2 regions of the Pandoraea sp. SD6-2 genome follow, and region 1 is predicted to be linked to the other one. Evidence: predicted binding sites of a transcription regulator. Region 1 holds the regulator's gene; the other holds the start of a gene.
What was found. Region 1 encodes sigma-54, which starts transcription at its own class of promoters, with help from an activator protein. Its sites were predicted from a motif close to TGGCANGNAANCTGCTTT; they were not measured.
Positions count from the first base shown of each region.

Region 2: the regulator sigma-54 is predicted to act here: its motif matches at 2,195-2,212, upstream of prpB (methylisocitrate lyase).

Region 1 covers NZ_KB944454.1:508,929-513,142, reverse strand. Annotated here, with positions in the region: gene hprK (HPr(Ser) kinase/phosphatase) at 1-567, opposite strand, end outside; gene ptsN (PTS IIA-like nitrogen regulatory protein PtsN) at 645-1,100, opposite strand; gene hpf (ribosome hibernation-promoting factor, HPF/YfiA family) at 1,337-1,690, opposite strand; gene C266_RS18630 (RNA polymerase factor sigma-54) at 1,833-3,320, opposite strand; gene lptB (LPS export ABC transporter ATP-binding protein) at 3,415-4,185, opposite strand; gene lptA (lipopolysaccharide transport periplasmic protein LptA) at 4,211-4,214, opposite strand, start outside.
Region 2 covers NZ_KB944426.1:164,730-168,943, reverse strand. Annotated here, with positions in the region: gene prpR (propionate catabolism operon regulatory protein PrpR) at 1-1,948, opposite strand, end outside; gene prpB (methylisocitrate lyase) at 2,293-3,183, shown strand; gene prpC (2-methylcitrate synthase) at 3,212-4,214, shown strand, end outside.

The DNA of each region.
Region 1 (4,214 bases):
GAAATCGACGGCATCGTCTGCGACCAGTCCGTGCCCCCGGCTGATCAGTTCCAGGCCGAGTTCGCTCTTACCGAGACCGGAATCGCCGGTGAGCAGCACACCCATGCCCAAAATGTCGAGAAACACGCCATGCATCGTGCATCGCGGGGCGAACACACGCGAAATGTACAAACGCAGGCTGTCGATGACTGCTGCCGTCGACATCGGTGTGGTGAACAGCGGTGTGGACGAGCGGGTACAGCGCAACACCAGATCGGGCGGGGCTTCGAGGCCGTCGGCGACCACGAGGAACGGCGGTTCGAGCGCAATCACTTCGCCCATATGACGCTTGCGGTTTTCGTCCGTGAGGCGCTGGTAGTAGCGCAACTCAGCCTCACCCAGCACCTGAATCCGGTTCGGGTGGATGAGGTTCAAGTGACCCACGAGGTCGGCGCTGGAGGTGGCGGTGGCCACGCTCTCGGGCGTGAAACCGCGCTCCCATCCCTCATGGCCGGTCAGCCACGACAACCGCAGCGTGGCGGCGTTGTCGTCGAAAATGCTCTGCGCGTTGATGCCGGTCAGTTCCACCGCGTCGCCTCGTTCGGTTGGGTGTGGGAGCTACGAATTCTCTGAATTTCGCGGCGGATACCGGCGCATACGCCGGTTCAGGGCTGCCAGTTGGCGAGTGCGGCGTGGATCTCGTCGGCACTCGGCGCGCGGCTCAACGTCTCGCGCATCGCGCGATCGGAGAGCAACTGGGCAATTTCGGAAAGAATCTCGAGATGTTGCTGCGTTGCCTGCTCAGGCACCAATAGAAAAAACAGCAGGGAAACCGGCTGACTGTCGGGCGCTTCGAAGGGAATCGGGTCTTCGAGACGCACAAATGCTGCCATCGGATGCTTGAGGCCCTTGATACGCCCATGCGGAATGGCCACGCCTTCACCCAGTCCGGTCGAGCCCAGACGCTCGCGTGCGAACAGATTGTCGGTCACAAGCGCGCGCGACAGGCCGGCATTGTTCTCGAAAAGAAGCCCGGCTTGCTCGAAGACGCGCTTCTTGCTGGTGACGGACAGTCCAAGCAGGATGTTGGACGCAGGTAAGAGTTTGACTAAACGGTTCATCTTGTAATGCGGGCGAACGCTTAGTCGCCCTCCAACCCCCGATTGACCTCGCATTATAGACCACCCGCTACGGTGCCCGCGGCAATCCATGGAACTTGGCGGAACCATATAAAAGGGGCCGTTCAACGGCCCCGCGGTGGGTGATGCCAGACTTATGACAGGCGTGCATGCGCTTGGGTGGCGCCGTGCGAACTCACATGCCTGTCAGTCGATGCGACTACCTCGCCCGGACAGGCTCATTGCGGCGGCTCTGCCTCGGGAGGTTGCTGGTGCTTGAGGGCCTCGCGACCGTGATCCTGAACCTTGTCCTTGTATTGCATTACCTTGCGGTCGAGCATGTCGATCAGCTTGTCGATGGCGGCATACATATTCTCGTCACACTTCTCGACGAAAATTTCCTTGCCCTTGAGATACACGGTGACGCTAGCAATCTGGCGTCCGGCCTTCTCCTTGGTCTTGTCGACAGATAGGATCACCTCGGCACCAATGAGCTGGTCGAAATGCCTCAACACGCGTTCGAGCTTGTTGACGACAAATTCGCGCAGTGACGGCGTGAGTTCGAGGTGATGTCCACTGATCTTCAGATTCATAGCTGCTCTCCTTGCTGAAATGCCGAAGTGCAGGCCGCATCATCAACGACGCTGGCTAGCGGGAGTGCGAGCCATTGACGTGACGCAATGTCGCACTGCGGCGTTATGCCCCAGCGAGCCAACATGGCACACCAGGACCGTCCTACAAAGATTTGCGCAAGTTCACTGCGGGGATTCGCATGGCCTCACGGTATTTCGCGACGGTGCGCCGCGCTACCACGAACCCTTGCTCTGCCAGCAGTTCCGCGATACGGCTGTCGGAAAGGGGGGTCTGCGGGTCTTCTGCTCCTATGAGTTGCTTGATGAGTGCGCGGATGGCGGTCGATGACGCTGCGCCACCGGCTTCCGTTGCCACATGTGAACCAAAGAAGTACTTCAGCTCAAAGGTTCCAAATGGAGTGAGCATGTACTTACTGGTAGTCACGCGTGAAATCGTGGATTCGTGTAAGCCCAGCGTATCAGCAATCTCGCGTAAAACCAAGGGCCGCATGCCGATTTCGCCATGCGTGAAGAAGTTCTTTTGACGCTCGACAATCGCCTGCGCCACGCGCAGGATCGTATCGAAACGTTGCTGGATGTTCTTGATCAGCCAGCGGGCTTCCTGAAGCTGCTGCTGTAAGTTGCCGGTGCCCGGATCGTTGCGGTTATTACGCAGTATGCGCGCATACATCTCATTGATGCGCAGGCGCGGCATGACATCGGGATTGAGTTCCGCAGTCCAGCCGCTGCCCTGTTTGCGCACAAGCACATCGGGCACGACGTAATCGGCCTGGGGTGAGCCATAGGCGGCGCCGGGGAACGGGTCGAGCGAACGAATCAGTTGATGGGCGGCGCGCAAGCTGTCTTCGCTCACGCCCAGCTGGCGGCGCAGACGGGTGTAATCGCGTGCGGCCAGCAATTCCAGGTGATCGCTGACGATTCGTAGCGACAGTGTGCGAACGTTGCTCGCGGGCAGACGCTGGAGTTGCAGCCGCAGGCACTCAGCCGGGGTGCGGGCGCCCACGCCCGCCGGGTCGAAGCTCTGCAGCAGTGCGAGTGCGGCGTTGATTTCTTCGGTCTCGAGCGCCAGCTCTTCGGGCATTTCTGCCTGAATTTCATCGAGCATGGTGCCGAGGTAGCCATCTTCGTCGAGCGATTCGATCAGGAATTCCACCAGCGCCCGGTCGCGCGGACTGGCTTTGGTCAGGCGCAACTGGGCCAACAGGTGTTCGCGAAGATTGGGGTGATCGACATGAAGTTGCGGACGGGCGTTGTCGTCGTCGTCCGATGCGCTACCCGAGCGTGCGAAGTCGTTCAGGCTCCAGTCGCTGCCGCTGTCCTGGGCGTTGTCGTCGAAGCGCGTCTCGCCGTCGAGTTCGCGGGCTTCGTCGCGGCCGTTGGCGGGTTCGGAGCTGTCGTTCGTGCTGCTGCCCGACGTGCTCCGCTCGTTGCGCAGCGACCCGTCCGTGCCCACACGTACCGAGCCCGCGAGCCAATCGTCCTCGCGTTCGAGCATCGGGTTCTGGGTGAGGGCGTGCTCGACTTCTTGCTGAAGTTCGAGCGTCGACAGTTGCAACAACCGGATCGATTGCTGCAACTGCGGCGTGAGGGTCAGGTGCTGGGAGGTGCGGAGTTGAAGAGTCGGTTTCATAGCGTATCTCGCCTTCATTGTAGAGGCTTTGTCACGCCAGCGGAACCGGCCCTGTTCCCTATCGGGGGCAGGGTTTACATGCGAAAAATTTGCTTTACATCCGGAAATTCTCGCCCAGATAGACGCGGCGGACGCTTTCGTCGGCCACGATCTGGTCGGGTGTGCCGGCAGCGAGCACCGAGCCTTCGCTGATAATGTAGGCGTGATCGCAGATGCCGAGCGTCTCGCGTACGTTGTGATCGGTAATCAGGACACCGATGCCGCGGTCCTTCAGGAAGCGCACGATGCGCTGGATTTCCAGCACGGCAATCGGATCGACACCTGCAAATGGTTCGTCAAGCAAAATAAAGCGCGGCTGCGTAGCCAGTGCGCGGGCGATTTCCACACGGCGGCGCTCGCCGCCCGAGAGCGACATCGCCGGATTCTCGCGCAGATGGCTCACCTGCAATTCATCGAGCAGCGCTTCGATGCGGCGTTCGATCTCGTCGCGCTTGAGCGGTTTGCCCTGTGCATCGAGTTGCAATTCGAGCACGGCGCGGATGTTGTCCTCGACCGTCAGCTTGCGAAATACCGACGCTTCCTGCGGCAGATACGAGACCCCCATGCGGGCACGTTCGTGAATCGGCAGTTCGCTGATCAGATTGCCGTCGAGCTGAATTTCACCGTCGTCGGCCGGCACGAGGCCCACGATCATATAGAACGACGTTGTCTTGCCTGCGCCGTTCGGGCCCAGCAGACCCACCACTTCGCCGCTTTTCACGTCCAGCGAGACATCCTTGACGACGGTACGGGCGCCGTACTGCTTCTTGAGCGAGCGTACGACGAGCGCGCTCGGCTTGCCCGCCGGGCCGAGGCCGGGATTGATGTTCGAGGCGTTGCTGTTGGCAGAATTAC
Region 2 (4,214 bases), on a different contig from region 1:
GCGTTGTGCAGGTATCTGCCTCATCGACGCGAGTTTCCGGGGAATCCTGACCTTCCATTTCTCGTCCGTTGTTCGCTTTTGAAACATCGGACGATGTGATTCCCAACTCTGGCGCAATTTCGATCAATCGCGCGCGACCGATTTCCCGCGCGTCGACGACGTCGGCGCACACGACCGCAATGCGCTCCAGCAGATTCTCCAATTCCCGCACATTCCCCGGCCAGCGATAGGCGGCCAGCAACGGCAGCAGCGATGCCTGTAGCGCGTCGACGCTCATGCGCGCCCCGGCGCGAGCGAGCGCCCGTTCGAGAAAGAGGGGCGTGAGGCGCGGCAGGTCGTCCATGCGCTCGCGCAGCGGCGGCAACACCATGCGCAGAATGTTGAGCCGGTAGTAAAGGTCTTCGCGAAACAGTCCGGCGGCAACTTGCTGTCGAAGATCGCGGTGCGTGGCGGCAATCACGCGCACGTCGCACGGCACGGGCTCGGTCGCGCCAAGACGCAGCACTTCACGTTCCTGCAAGACCCGCAACAGACGTGTTTGCAGCGGCATCGGCATCTCGCCGATCTCGTCCAGAAAGAGGGTGCCGTTGTGCGCCGTCTCGAACAGACCTGCCTTGCCGCCGCGCCGGGCGCCGGAGAATGCGCCGTCTTCATAGCCGAACAGTTCGCTTTCGAGCAGCGTTTCGGGAAATGCGGCGCAGTTGATGGCGACGAACGGGTAATCGCGCCGCCGGCTGGCGTTGTGAATGCCCTGCGCGAGCAGTTCCTTGCCAGTGCCGCTCTCGCCGTGGACGAGCACGGTCGAATCGGTCTGTGCGTAGCGGCGTGCCAGCGTGCGCACTTGCGTCATCGCTGCCGAGTCGCCGATCAGATCGTCGAGGCGGTAGCGCGCCACGAGATGCCGGGGGCGATGACGCGAGCGCAGCGAACGATCCACGCGCGCGAACGACTGCGAGTCCTGGCAGGTGAGCAGCGCACCCGTTAGCGTGCCCTGATCGAGCAGCGGAATGCGGTTGACGACCCACGTCTTGCCCGCCATCGAGACAATGGCCTCGAGTTCCGCGCTCGCGCTTTCCAGCGTACGGGCAATGTCCAGCGCAGGCGCAATGGCATCGAGCGGACGGCCGACGGCGTCGGCAACGGTCACGCCGAGCATGCCTGCCATCGACGCATTGATGGCTTCGATGCGTCCGTTCAGATCGACTGACGCCACGCCTTCGTGCAAATGCCGCAGCACGGTGTCGAGCCGTTCGCGCCGCTGGGCTTCGATACGCCCGAAACGCGCAACTTCGAGGGCGGTATCGAACGCGGCGCGCACCGAATCCTGCGAGTAGAGAAAGACGCCCGTGAGTCCGGCCCGCTCGGCCAACTCTGTCACAAGGCCGGGGCCGACGATGACTTCCACGCCTTCGTCGCGCAGCCGGTGCACGAGGTCTTCAGCGTCGTGGGCGTCGAAATAGGCGTGCTGCGCAATATCGAGGTGAAAGGCGCTCTTGAAGCGCTCGAACTCGGGCGCAGGCCGCGCATAGGACACGAGCGCAATACGTGAGGCAGGCGAGGCAGACGAGGGTGGGGGCAGGGTGCGGCGTGCCCTTGCCAGCGCATGCATCACGTCGAAGCCGGTCACTTTCACCAGCACCACGGGCAGGGCAACGCGCTCGCGCAGAAATGCGCCGTTCGATCCGGCTGCAACGATGCCGTCGACGCTGCCGGCGGGCAAGCGTTCCAATGCCTCGATGACCGCTTCGTAGCCTTTGTCGATGATCTGCACATCGGCTTGCGCGGCGTAGTCGGGCACGATGTCGCGGTACAGCTCGCCGAGCTTGCTGATACCCACCGCCCAGATCACCGGCTTGCGCATGGCAGCCACAGGTTGGGCGAACCCCACACGGGCACCGCTCGCGGCGGAAGCCGGCAGGCGGGGTGGCAAATCGGCGGCGTTGGACATGACGTAACTCATCGGTAATCTTGCGGCGGGGGACTGCTGAGGCTGCGGGGAAAGATAAGCGTATCGTAGCATGATGCGACGTGTAGTTTCATAATTGGTTTCAAAATGAAACGCAATGCAACATGAGTGAAACGCATCAAGCGACAATCGGCTTGACGTAAACGTGACTTCCGCAAAGAATTTCTGCTGACAAATGAACGCGTTAGGTGCGCGACAACGATAACGGCGTGCACGCCGGAGCCCGGCTGGCACGTCCATTGCTATTGAAGTACCCGTAACTCAACCCAAGTGCGATTCGGCGACGTCAGACTGCCGGTCGCGCACAACACGACCGAGGGACTCAAGTGACGCAAACCATTCGTTCGGCCGGCGCCGCCTTCCGCGAGGCCGTCAAGACCGAGCAACCGTTGCAGGTTGTCGGCGCTATCAATGCCAACCACGCCTTGCTCGCCAAGGCGGCTGGTTTCAAGGCGATCTATCTGTCCGGCGGCGGTGTGGCGGCAGGCTCGCTCGGCCTGCCCGATCTGGGCATCTCCACGCTCGACGACGTGCTGACCGATGTGCGCCGTATCACCGATGTCTGCGATCTGCCGTTGCTGGTCGACGTCGATACCGGCTTCGGTCCGTCGGCGTTCAACATTGCGCGTACGGTGCAGTCGCTCATTAAATTCGGCGCAGGCGCCATGCACATCGAGGATCAGGTTGGCGCGAAGCGCTGCGGCCATCGCCCCGGCAAGGCCATCGTGAGCCAGCAGGAGATGGTCGACCGCATCAAGGCGGCAGTCGATGCCCGCACCGACGAGAGCTTCGTCATCATGGCGCGCACCGACGCGCTGGCCGTGGAGGGACTTCAGGCCGCCATCGATCGCGCCTGTGCGTGCGTTGAAGCGGGCGCCGACATGATTTTCCCGGAAGCGATGACCGAGTTGCCGATGTACCGTCAGTTCTCCGACGCCGTGAAGGTGCCGGTGCTCGCGAACATTACCGAGTTCGGCTCGACGCCGCTGTTCACCGTGGAAGAGTTGAAGAGTGCGCAGGTCGGTCTGGTGCTGTACCCGCTCTCGGCGTTCCGCGCCATGAACAAGGCGGCGGAGAACGTCTATCACACGATTCGTCGCGACGGCACGCAAAAGGCCGCACTCGACACTATGCAAACGCGCGCCGAACTCTATGAGAGCATCGGCTACCACGCTTATGAACAGAAGCTCGACGCTCTGTTCGCCCAACAGAAATAACCGAATCCCTGATCCTGGAGGAAAGAGCATGAGCGAGACGACTGCCACTGGCTTCAAACCGAAGAAATCCGTCGCCCTGTCGGGGGTGACCGCCGGCAATACCGCCCTGTGTACCGTGGGCCGTTCGGGCAACGATCTGCACTATCGCGGCTACGACATTCTGGATCTGGCCCAGACCTCGGAGTTCGAGGAAATTGCGTATCTGCTGGTGTACGGCAAGTTGCCGACCGTGGCGGAGCTGCGCGGCTACAAGGCCAAGCTGAAGTCGCTGCGCGGCTTGCCGGCTGCCGTCAAGGACGCCCTCGAAACCGTCCCCGCCGCCGCGCATCCGATGGACGTGATGCGCACGGGCGTCTCGGTGCTCGGCACCGTGCTGCCGGAGAAGGACGACCACAACGTGCCGGGCGCACGCGACATCGCCGATCGGCTGATGGCCAGCCTCGGTTCGATGCTGCTGTACTGGTACCACTACAGCCAGAACGGCGTGCGCATCGATGTCGAGACGGACGACGACAGCATCGGCGGTCACTTCCTGCATCTGCTGCACGGCGAAAAGCCGTCGGATTTGTGGGTGCGGGCGATGCATACCTCGCTGATCCTGTACGCGGAGCACGAGTTCAATGCGTCGACGTTCACGGCTCGCGTGATCGCGGGCACGGGTTCGGATATTCACTCGGCGATCACCGGCGCCATCGGCGCGCTGCGTGGCCCGAAGCATGGCGGCGCGAACGAAGTGGCTTTCGAGATTCAGAAGCGCTACGACTCACCCGACGAAGCTGAGGCCGATATCCGCAAGCGCGTCGAGAACAAGGAAGTGATCATCGGCTTCGGTCACCCGGTCTACACCGTGAGCGATCCGCGTAACAAGGTCATCAAGGAAGTGGCGCACGAACTGTCGAAGGATCAGCAAAACACGAAGATGTACGACATTGCCGAGCGCCTGGAATCGGTGATGTGGGACGTCAAGAAGATGTTCCCGAATCTGGACTGGTTCAGCGCCGTGAGCTACCACATGATGGGCGTGCCGACCG